DNA from 2 places in the Streptomyces sp. NPDC041784 genome. Region 1 is predicted to be linked to the other one. Evidence: riboswitches for the same ligand, from Rfam matches in the RefSeq annotation. Region 1 holds a riboswitch; the other holds the start of a gene.
The links. A riboswitch is a leader RNA that binds a small molecule or an ion and turns the genes downstream of it on or off. The one in region 1 is predicted to bind glycine.
Positions count from the first base shown of each region.

Region 2: another riboswitch for glycine. It lies ahead of gcvT (glycine cleavage system aminomethyltransferase GcvT); the one in region 1 lies ahead of gcvP (aminomethyl-transferring glycine dehydrogenase).

Region 1 covers NZ_JBVJAB010000068.1:1,064-6,784, reverse strand. The annotation lists gene ACZ6D7_RS46980 (DNA polymerase IV) at 1-1,340, shown strand, start outside; gene ACZ6D7_RS46975 (hypothetical protein) at 1,591-1,878, shown strand; gene ACZ6D7_RS46970 (PRC-barrel domain-containing protein) at 1,903-2,274, opposite strand; glycine riboswitch at 2,388-2,483, shown strand; gene gcvP (aminomethyl-transferring glycine dehydrogenase) at 2,666-5,551, shown strand; gene ACZ6D7_RS46960 (TOBE domain-containing protein) at 5,644-5,721, opposite strand, start outside.
Region 2 covers NZ_JBVJAB010000035.1:35,617-41,337, reverse strand. The annotation lists gene ACZ6D7_RS40825 (enhanced serine sensitivity protein SseB C-terminal domain-containing protein) at 1-558, opposite strand, end outside; gene ACZ6D7_RS40820 (enhanced serine sensitivity protein SseB) at 700-1,488, opposite strand; gene ACZ6D7_RS40815 (AAA family ATPase) at 1,627-2,313, opposite strand; glycine riboswitch at 2,486-2,587, shown strand; glycine riboswitch at 2,588-2,710, shown strand; gene gcvT (glycine cleavage system aminomethyltransferase GcvT) at 2,748-3,869, shown strand; gene gcvH (glycine cleavage system protein GcvH) at 3,979-4,356, shown strand; gene glyA (serine hydroxymethyltransferase) at 4,371-5,651, shown strand.

The sequences.
Region 1 (5,721 bases):
CCGTGATCGTGGGCGGTCTCGGGCCGCGCGGGGTGGTCGCCACGGCCTCCTACGAGGCGCGGGTCTTCGGGGTGCACTCGGCGATGCCCATGGGCCAGGCGCGGCGGCTGGCCCCGAACGCCGCCTACCTCGTGCCCCGCTTCTCGTTCTACCGGTCGATCAGCGACCAGGTGATGGCGCTGCTGCGGGCTCTGTCGCCGCTGGTGGAGCCGCTGAGCCTCGACGAGGCGTTCGTCGACCTGGAGGCCGGGGAGACGGCCTGGGACAGCGAGTCGGCGCGGCTGGCCGGCGTCCGGCTGCGTACGGACATCCGGGACGTCACGGGGCTCACCGGGTCGGTGGGGCTCGCGGCCTCGAAGATGCTCGCGAAGATCGCCTCCGAGCAGGCCAAGCCCGACGGCCTGGTGCTCATCGAACCGGGGACCGAGCGGGCGCTCCTCGGGCCCATGTCGGTGCGCACCCTGCCGGGAGTGGGGCCGGCCACCGGCGACCATCTGAGGCGGGCAGGGATCACCACGGTCGACGAACTCGCGGAGGCCGGTGAGGACGAGCTGGTGCGGCTGGTGGGGAAGGCGCACGGGCACGGGCTGTACGCCATGGCGCTGGCGCGTGACGACCGGCCGGTGGTGGCCGAGCGGGAGGCCAAGTCGGTGTCGGTCGAGGACACGTACGACGTGGACATCCACGATCGGGTGCGGGTGGAGCTGGAGGTGCAGCGGCTGGCGGAGCGGTGTGTGCGCAGGCTGCGGGGGGCCGGTCTGTCGGGGCGGACCATTGTGCTGAAGGTGCGGCGGTACGACTTCTCCACGCTCACCCGGTCCGAGACCCTGCGCGGGCCGACGGACGATCCGGCGGTGGTGCGGGAGGCGGCGGCCAGGCTGCTGGACTCCGTGGACACGACGGGCGGGGTGCGGCTGCTGGGCGTGGGGGTCAGCGGTCTGGCGGACTTTACCCAGGAGGACCTGTTCGCGCAGGCGGCCGAGGGGCGGGCGGCCGAGGAGCGGGGGGCGGCGGCCGAGGAGGAGCTTCCCGACGAGCCGGTCGCGGAGGAGGTCGTGCCGGCCGAGCACCGGTGGCGTCCGGGGCACGATGTGCGGCATGCCGAGTTCGGGCCCGGGTGGGTGCAGGGAAGTGGGCTGGGCCGGGTCACGGTGCGGTTCGAGACGCCGGACTCGGAGCCGGGGCGGGTGCGGACGTTCCGGGTCGACGACCCGGATCTGGAGCCGGCGGACCCGCTGCCGCTGGTGCGGCGAAGACCCGGGGAGGACGGCGGGCCGGTCGGGATCGCGGCGGGGGACTCGGAGGCCGGAAATCCGGGTGCGGCGGCTGGGAACTCCTGACGGGAGCGGTCCGTTACGCAGAGTGAAGACCGGATGCTGTGGAGTGACGGGGAGTTGCCGTGCTGGAGGAGAGCGGGATGGAACTTCAGGGGGATCGGTCCGTGAACCCCGCCGCCGGGTTGTCCTCGGAGCGGGAGGCCGAGATGCGCCGGGTGGCCGATCGGGTCACCCGCTGGGCGGCGAACCGGAGTGATGTCGTCGGCTGCTGGTCGGTTCCTGTGCGCGGGGGACGGCGGGTCCGGACTCCGATGTGGATCTCGTCGCGCTGACGACGGACCTGTCCGGGTACGGGGAGGGCGGTGCGTGGCTGGGTGAGCTGGGTCTGGGGGAGGTGATCCGGGTTCAGGCGTGGGGGCCCGTCACCGAGTGGCGGCATGCCACGGCCACCGGCCTGGAGGTCGAGCTGGGCGTCACCTCGACGGACTGGGCGCGCACCGACCCGGTCGACGCGGGCACGCGCGAAGTCGTCACCGGCGGCGCCCGCCCGCTGTACGACCCGGCCGGGTTGCTTGCCGCGCTGATACGGGAGTGCGCCTGAGGGGGCTCACGGGTCGCCTGTGTCTCAGTTGTCGTCCGTGCCGGCCAGGCGGCCGAAGTGGTGGTCCGGGAGTGGGGGAGGGGCGGCCACGTCGAGACCGTAGTGGTGGTAGAGCTGGAGTTCCTGGTCGGGGGAGAGGTGCCGGCCCACGCCGAAGTCGGGGGCGTCCTTGATCAGGGCCCGGTCGAAGGGGATGTGGAGGGTGCCCTCGATCAGCTCACTGGGCTCCAGGGGGACGAAGGCGTCCCGGGAGAACAGGCCGGTGCGTATGGCCGCCCACTCGGGCACGCCGGTCGCGTCGTCGAGGTAGACCTCGTCGACGGTGCCGATCTTGGTGCCGTTGCGGTCGAACGCCTTGCGGCCGATCAGGTTGCGCGGATCGATGTCGGTCTGCACGGGCCCTCCACTTGGTCGCAACTCATCCGTAAGCACTACAAAAGAGCACATTGGGGCGCGCGGCCACTCGAAGGAGGTGGCGTTGACCTCGCTGGTAGTCTGGCAACGGCTGCTGACCCCGTGCGGGAGAGTCCTCCGGACATCACCGGAGGCGCCGAAGGAGCAAATCCTCCCCGGAATCTCTCAGGCCCACGTACCGCACGGACGAGGTCACTCTGGAAAGCAGAGCGGGTGTCTGTCGACGGCCTCCGCTCTCACCGACGGTGAAAGCCGGCTGCCCCTTGCGGGCGGCCGGTGAAGCTCTCAGGTTGAGATGACAGAGGGGGAGGCCGTCCGGGTACCCGCGCCGTGGTGCCCCTCGAAGGTCGTGTCAGACCAGGAGGCCTCCGCAATGACCGCCTACCGCATTCCGCTCTCCGAGCTCGAGCGGGGAATCCCCTTCGAACAGCGCCACATCGGGCCCGACCAGGAAGCGCGGGCCAAGATGCTCGCGCACGTCGGGTACGGCTCGCTCGACGAGCTGACCGCCGCCGCGGTCCCCGATGTGATCAAGAACGCCGATGCGCTGGACCTGCCGGGCGCGCGCACCGAGGCCGAGGTGCTGGCCGAGCTGCGGTCGCTGGCCGACCGCAACCAGGTGCTCGACTCCATGATCGGGCTCGGGTACTACGGCACCTTCACGCCCCCGGTGATCCTGCGGAACGTGATGGAGAACCCGGCCTGGTACACGGCCTACACCCCGTACCAGCCGGAGATCTCGCAGGGCCGGCTGGAAGCGCTGCTGAACTTCCAGACCATGGTCGCCGACCTCACGGGGCTGCCCACCTCCGGCGCCTCGCTGCTGGACGAGGGCACGGCCGCCGCCGAGGCGATGGCACTGTCCCGACGGATGGGGAAGAACAAGAAGGGTCTCTTCCTCATCGACGCGGACGTGCTGCCGCAGACCATCGCCGTGATCGAGACCCGGGCCGAGCCGACCGGGGTGGAGGTCGTGGTCGCCGACCTCTCCGACGGGATTCCGGCCGACATCGCGGGGCGTGAGATCAACGGGGTGCTGATCCAGTACCCGGGCGCCTCCGGCGTCGTACGCGACATCAAGGCGGTCATCGACCAGGCGCACGAGCTGGGGGCGCTGGTGACGGTCGCCGCCGATCTGCTCGCGCTGACGCTGCTGACGTCCCCGGGTGAGCTGGGGGCGGACATCGCGATCGGGACGACGCAGCGGTTCGGCGTGCCGATGGGCTTCGGCGGGCCGCACGCCGGCTACATGGCCGTGCACGAGAAGTTCGCGCGCAGCCTGCCCGGGCGGCTCGTGGGCGTGTCCGTGGACGCCGACGGGAACCGGGCGTACCGGCTCGCGCTGCAGACGCGAGAGCAGCACATCCGCAGGGAGAAGGCGACCAGCAACATCTGCACGGCGCAGGTGCTGCTCGCCGTGATGGCGGGCATGTACGCCGTGTACCACGGCCCCGAGGGGCTCAGGTCGATCGCGTGGCGGGCGCACCGGTACGCCTCGATCCTGGCCGCCGGGCTGACGGCCGGCGGGGTGGAGGTCGTGCACCAGGCGTACTTCGACACGCTGACCGTCCGGGTGCCGGGGAAGGCCGCCGAGGTCGTGGCCACGGCGCAGGACAACGGGGTGAACCTGCACCTCGTCGACGCCGACACGGTGTCGATCGCCTGTGACGAGACGACCGCGCGGGCGCAGGTGGCCGGCGTCTGGGCGGCCTTCGGGGTTGAGGGTGACATCGAGGCGCTCGACGCGGTCACCGGGGAGACGCTGCCCGCCGGGCTGCTGCGCTCCGACGAGATCCTGACCCACCCGGTCTTCCACCAGCACCGCTCCGAGACGGCGATGCTGCGCTATCTGCGCCGGCTCGCCGACCGGGACTACGCGCTCGACCGGGGCATGATCCCGCTGGGCTCCTGCACCATGAAGCTCAACGCGACGACGGAGATGGAGCCGGTCACCTGGCCGGAGTTCGGGCAGTTGCACCCCTTCGCGCCGGCCGAGCAGGCCGAGGGCTACCTCACGCTCATCCGGGAGCTGGAGGAGCGGCTCGCCGAGGTCACCGGGTACGACAAGGTGTCGCTCCAGCCGAACGCCGGGTCGCAGGGCGAGCTGGCCGGGCTGCTGGCCGTCCGCGGGTACCACCGGGCCAACGGGGACGAGCAGCGGACGGTGTGCCTGATCCCGTCCTCCGCGCACGGGACCAACGCCGCGAGCGCCGTGATGGCCGGGATGAAGGTCGTCGTCGTGAAGACCGCCGAGGACGGCGAGATCGACGTCGAGGACCTGCGGGCGAAGATCGAGCAGCACCGGGACGAGCTGGCGGTGCTGATGATCACGTACCCGTCGACGCACGGTGTGTTCGAGGAGCACGTCGCCGACATCTGCGCGCAGGTGCACGACGCGGGTGGGCAGGTGTACGTCGATGGCGCCAACCTCAACGCGCTCGTCGGGCTCGCCAAGCCGGGGCACTTCGGCGGTGACGTCTCCCACCTGAACCTGCACAAGACGTTCTGCATCCCGCACGGCGGTGGCGGTCCGGGCGTCGGGCCGGTGGCCGTGCGCTCGCACCTGGCGCCGTATCTGCCGAACCACCCGATGCAGCCCGCGGCCGGGCCGGAGACGGGTGTGGGGCCGATCTCGGCCGCGCCCTGGGGGTCCGCGGGGATTCTGCCGATCTCGTGGGCGTATGTGCGGCTGATGGGCGGGGAGGGGCTGAAGCGGGCCACGCAGGTGGCGGTGCTCAGCGCCAACTACATCGCCAAGCGGCTCGAACCGCACTACCCGGTGCTCTACAACGGCCCGGGCGGGCTCGTCGCGCACGAGTGCATCATCGACCTGCGGCCGCTGACCAAGGCGACCGGGGTGAGCGTCGACGACGTGGCCAAGCGGCTCATCGACTACGGGTTCCACGCGCCGACCATGTCCTTCCCGGTGGCCGGCACGCTGATGATCGAGCCGACCGAGTCGGAGGACCTCGGCGAGCTGGACCGTTTCTGCGAGGCGATGATCGCCATTCGCGCGGAGATCGAGAAGGTCGGGTCGGGCGAGTGGCCGGCCGAGGACAACCCGCTGCACAACGCCCCGCACACCGCGGCCGCGCTCGGCGGGGAGTGGGCGCACGCCTACACGCGTGAGGAGGCCGTGTTCCCGGCCGGGGTGTCCGCCGCCGACAAGTACTGGCCGCCGGTGCGCCGTATCGACCAGGCGTTCGGTGACCGGAACCTGGTCTGCTCGTGCCCGCCGCTGGACGCGTACGAGGACTGAGTCGGTGACCGAGGGCTCCCGTCCGGTGCGGGCGGGAGCCCTCGGGGCTTTCTGCTGGGTCCCTCGGCGTTTCGTGCCAGGGGCCCTCGGCGTTACGCCGTGGCCAGGGACACCTCGGTCGACTTGATCAGGGCGATGGCGCGGGAGCCGGTCGTGAGGGCCAGGTCGTC
Region 2 (5,721 bases), on a different contig from region 1:
GTCGAGGCCGATGGCCAGGTAGGGCGCGCCCAGGGCCGGCTGCACCCAGGCGCGGCGCAGGGCGCGGACGGCCGGGGTACGGTGGGCGTTCTGCGCGAGCAGGGCGTAGAACTGCGGGATCTCGATGCCGGGTTCGGAGAGTCTCAGCGGTCCGGCGGGCTGGCGGTCCAGGCCGGTCGCGATACGGCGCAGATCCAGCCAGGGAATGCCGACGCCGCCGCCGGGAGCGTGCGGGTTGAGCCAGAGGCCGTAGTGGTCGGGGTAGAGCGTGCGGGCCACGTCGATTCCGTCGACCACCTCGTACGAGCGGTTCCAGCCGCTCGCCGAGAGCTCCTGGGCGGAGGTGACGCAGGGGGCGTAGCCGTGGCCGTCCACCTCCATGTTCCCGTACTGGGCGTCCGGGGAGCCCGACTGACCGTGCCACAGGAGCATCCAGACCTGGCCGGAGGCGGGGGTGGCGAGGGCGCGCAGGAGCGCCTCGTAGGCGTCGTAGCGCCCGGGCGTGACCTGGCGCAGCATGTGCTCGACCTGTCCGGCCGCGATGCCGCTGGCGCTCACCTGTACCGCCCCTTCTTTTTTGAGTTGCCCCGCGTATGAGAACAGCTTAAGCGCCCAGGAGCCCGGCACCTGTTGTGCGTGCGCGGGTGCCGGTGCGTCGTGGCTCGTCGGGCGGCCGCCCGCGCGCCTCGGGTGGTGCCCCTAGCGCTGGTAGAAGGGGCGGACCTGCTCCTTCATCCACTCCCCCACCGGGTCCTGCGCCACGTCCAGGAGGATCAGGTTGACGGGCCACCGGACCGGGGTGCGGCCCATGGCGCGCCCGAGGGCGTCCAGGGGGAGTTCGCGGACGTCGGCGTCCAGGTGGGAGAGCTCGACGCCGACGAACATCACCGGGTCGGCGGTCTCGATCGCGGCCAGGCAGCGGCGGGCCGTGCGGACCACGCCCGTGGCGTCGAACTCGGCCGAGGCCGCGGCGAGGAAGTCCACCGGGTCGTCCTGCCAGTCGGGCTCGAAGAGGCGGACGCGGCCGCCGCTCGCGGGGCCGTCCAGCGGGGTGCGGCCGGCCCGGCACAGCTCGGCGACGGCGGGCGGCGGCAGCGGGACGCCGACCACGCCCTCCGGGTTCACGAACATGCCGACCTGCGGGGGCAGCCCGCGCGCGAACTCCACGGCCGGGGCGATCGTGTACGACATGTGCGCGCCCGCGACCTGACGGAGCTGCTCCTCGGAGCTGAACACGGGCACGTAGGCCTGGCCCTCCAGCTCGATGGCGGGCAGGTCGAGCGGGACGCTGTCGGGCCCGCCGCCGGCGGGCAGCGGGACCCAGACGAAGCTGCGGCCGAGCACCTCCACGATGCGCCCGCCGGCACCGGGGACGCCGAGGGAGGCGGAGAGCACCTCCTCCAGTTCGTTGCCGGGCCATCCGCCGTGCGGGTGGGGGTGTGCCTGTGCCGGGAATGCCGTCGGGAAGTCCGCCGGTGGGAAGTCCATCTACCTACCGCCTGCTGGGAACCACTGGTCTGGCTGAAAGGCTAACGGGTACAAGGGGCACTTTCCCCGGCCCGACGAAAGCGGAGGGGAAGCCTCGGAGGCCCGCCGACGCCCCCGGGAGCCGCCCGGCCCCTCGGCTCAGCCGGTGAAGCCGATCCGGCGCAGGGTGTTCGCCGCGTCGCGGTCGAGGAGGATCGCCGCGCCGACGCCGGCGGGCAGCCGGCCGCGCTCCACCGAGCGCAGCAGCCGGGCGGCCGCCGTGCGGTGGCGCAGGAACGCGTACCGCGAGACACCGCGGCCGCGCTCGCGCTGGCCCTCCAGCGCCGCGCCCGGGGTGACGTCGAGGAGGAGCAGGTGCAGGGTGCCGCCGCGGCGGCGGGCCTCGCGGGCCAGCCAGTCGCGCACCCAGGCCTGCGTACCGCAGTCGTGGACGACGACGCCCTCGCCGGTGCGCAGGGCGCGGCGCAGTCCGGCGTAGTGGGCGAGACGGACCAGGGGGCGGTAGAGGGCGTAGGGCAGGAAGCGGGGCGCGCGGGCGTCCCAGCGGTCGCGGGTGTCCTGGGAGTCGATGCGCAGGCCGGTGACCGCGCGCTTCATGAGCGTGGACTTGCCACTGCCGGGCAGGCCGGTGACCACCACCAGGTCGTGGGGGCCGAACAGCAGGCCGTGCGGGCTGCGGCCGGAGCGGTCGCGCAGATCGCGGACGACGGGGGCGGGCCGCGCCCGGGACGCCACCCTGGCCGGGGCCGCCGGCTGCGCGGGCAGCGCGAGCGCCGAGGTGGTCGCGAATGCCCTGGTCCTCGCCGAGGTCCTGTTCACCGTGATCGTCCTTCCCCTGGGGTCAGGTAAGTCTTCTCCCCATCGAACGTAAAGAGAAGGTAATCCGTGATGTCTCGCGTTTTCGTGCGCGTACCGCCACAAGCCGGTTACAGATGCGGCCTGCCGCGACCGGGGGGTGCCGTGCAATGATGTCCGCGCCAACTGCATACCGGCCGTTTGAATCCGCGCGGGAGAGTTCCCAGCAGCAGCCTTTCGCTGGGGCGCCGAAGGAGCAAGTCCCTCCCTTGAATCTCTCAGGCACCGTTACCGCGCGGGCGAGGCACATCTGAAAAGCGGGCCACCGTCGCCGGTGGTCCCACCCAAGGTGCAAACCATGACCCGTTTCCGCGCGCAGCGGGCGGTCATGGCGAACCTCTCAGGTTCCGATGACAGATGGGGAGGAACGACCTCGCCTGTCATGCCTTGGGAGACGACCGACCGTGAGCAGTACGCAAGAACTCCGTCACACCGCGCTCGATGCCCTGCATCGCTCGCTCGGCGCGACGATGACCGACTTCGCCGGCTGGGACATGCCCCTGCGCTACGGCTCCGAACGCGACGAGCACACCGCCGTGCGCACGCGGGCCGGGCTCTTCGACCTGTCGCACATGGGCGAGATCACCGTCACCGGCCCGCAGGCCGCGGCCCTGCTCGACCACGCCCTGGTGGGCAACATCGGGGGCGTGCGGCCCGGCCGGGCCCGCTACACCATGATCTGCCGGGCCGACGGCGGCATCCTCGACGACCTGATCGTCTACCGGCTCGCCGAGACCGAGTACATGGTGGTCGCCAACGCCTCCAACGCCCAGACCGTGCTGGACGCGCTGGTGGAGCGGGCGGCCGGCTTCGACGCCGAGGTGCGCGACGACCGCGACGCGTACGCCCTGATCGCCGTCCAGGGGCCCGAGTCCCCGGGGATCGTCAAGGCCCTCACCGACGCCGATCTCGACGGTCTGAAGTACTACGCGGGCCTGCCGGGCACGGTCGCCGGCGTCCCCGCGCTGATCGCGCGCACCGGCTACACCGGCGAGGACGGCTTCGAGCTGTTCGTGAAGCCGGAGCACGCCGTGCGGCTGTGGGAGGCGCTGACCGAGGCCGGCGCGGGCGTCGGGCTGGTCCCGTGCGGTCTGTCCTGCCGGGACACCCTGCGCCTGGAGGCGGGCATGCCGCTGTACGGGCATGAGCTGTCGACCGCGCTGACCCCCTTCGACGCGGGCCTCGGGCGCGTGGTGAAGTTCGAGAAGGAGGGCGACTTCGTCGGCCGCGAGGCCCTCCTGGAGGCCGCCGAGCGGGCCGCCGCGAAGCCGCCGCGTGTCCTGGTCGGCCTGGTCGCCGAGGGCCGCCGGGTCCCGCGGGCCGGGTTCGCGGTCGTCGCGGGCGGCGAGGTGATCGGCGAGGTCACCTCCGGCGCGCCCTCCCCGACGCTGGGCAAGCCGATCGCCATGGCCTACGTCGACGCCGCGCACGCCGCGCCGGGCACCCCGGGCGTCGGCGTGGACATCCGGGGCAGCCACGAGCCGTACGAGGTCGTGGCGCTGCCCTTCTACCAGCGCCAGAAGTAGCCACCGCGCGCCGCGCGCAGGTGACACTGCGCACATTTACGCTGCTCACGCACGTTTCCAGCAGTCCCCCATTCACCAGCACTCCCCCGCGTACAGGAGAATTCAGGCCATGAGCAACCCCCAGCAGCTGCGCTACAGCAAGGAGCACGAGTGGCTGTCGGTCGCCGAGGACGGCGTCTCGACGGTCGGCATCACGGAACACGCGGCCAACGCGCTCGGCGACGTGGTCTTCGTCCAGCTCCCGGAGGTCGGTGCCTCGGTGACCGCGGGCGAGTCCTGCGGTGAGCTGGAGTCGACCAAGTCGGTCAGCGAGCTGTACTCGCCGGTCGACGGCGAGATCGTCGAGGTCAACCAGGACGTCGCCGACGACCCGTCGCTGGTGAACTCCGCCCCCTTCGAGGGCGGGTGGCTGTTCAAGGTACGCGCGACGGGCGAGCAGGAGGAACTGCTGTCCGCCGACGAGTACACCGCCTACACCGCCGGCTGAGGAGTCGTAGACGCATGTCCGTCCTGAACACGCCCCTGCACGAGCTCGACCCGGAGATCGCCGCCGCGGTCGACGCCGAGCTGAACCGCCAGCAGTCCACGCTCGAGATGATCGCGTCGGAGAACTTCGCTCCGCTCGCGGTCATGGAGGCGCAGGGCTCGGTCCTGACCAACAAGTACGCCGAGGGCTACCCGGGCCGCCGCTACTACGGCGGCTGCGAGCACGTCGACGTGGCCGAGCAGATCGCGATCGACCGGATCAAGGAGCTGTTCGGCGCCGAGTACGCCAACGTCCAGCCGCACTCGGGCGCCTCCGCCAACCAGGCCGCCCTGTTCGCGCTGGCCCAGCCCGGGGACACCATCCTGGGCCTGGACCTGGCGCACGGCGGCCACCTGACCCACGGGATGCGGCTGAACTTCTCTGGCAAGCAGTTCGACGTGGTGGCCTACCACGTGGACGCCGAGACCGGTCTGGTCGACATGGCCGAGCTGGAGCGGCTCGCCAAGGAGCACCGCCCGAAGGTGATCATCGCGGGCTGGTCGGCGTACCCGCGCGAGCTGGACTTCGCGGAGTTCCGCCGGATCGCCGACGAGGTCGAGGCGTACCTGTGGGTCGACATGGCGCACTTCGCGGGCCTGGTCGCGGCCGGTCTGCACGCCAACCCGGTGCCGTACGCGGACGTGGTCACCTCGACCACCCACAAGACGCTGGGCGGCCCGCGCGGCGGCATCATCCTGGCGAAGAAGGAGTTCGCGAAGAAGCTGAACTCCTCCGTCTTCCCGGGCTTCCAGGGCGGTCCGCTGGAGCACGTGATCGCGGCGAAGGCGGTCTCCTTCAAGGTCGCGGCCTCGGAGGACTTCAAGGAGCGCCAGCGCCGTACGGTCGACGGCGCGCGGATCCTCGCCGAGCGGCTGACGGCGGCGGACGCCCGTGAGGCCGGGATCAACGTCCTGTCCGGCGGCACGGACGTGCACCTGATCCTGGTCGACCTGCGCGACTCCGAGCTGGACGGCCAGCAGGCCGAGGACCGTCTCCACGAGGTCGGCATCACGGTCAACCGCAACGCGGTCCCGAACGACCCGCGCCCCCCGATGGTCACCTCGGGTCTGCGGATCGGCACGCCCGCCCTGGCCACCCGCGGCTTCACGGCCGAGGACTTCGCCGAGGTCGCGGACGTGATCGCCGAGGCGCTCAAGGCGCCCTCCCCCTTCACGGGGGCGGACGCGCAGGCCCTGAAGGCCCGGGTCGAGGCCCTGGCCGGCAAGCACCCGCTGTACCCCGGTCTGAACAAGTAGTTCCTTTTCGCCGGACGCCCCGCACACTCGGTAGAGGTACGGGTGGGCGGGGCACCCGGCGAGAACCCTT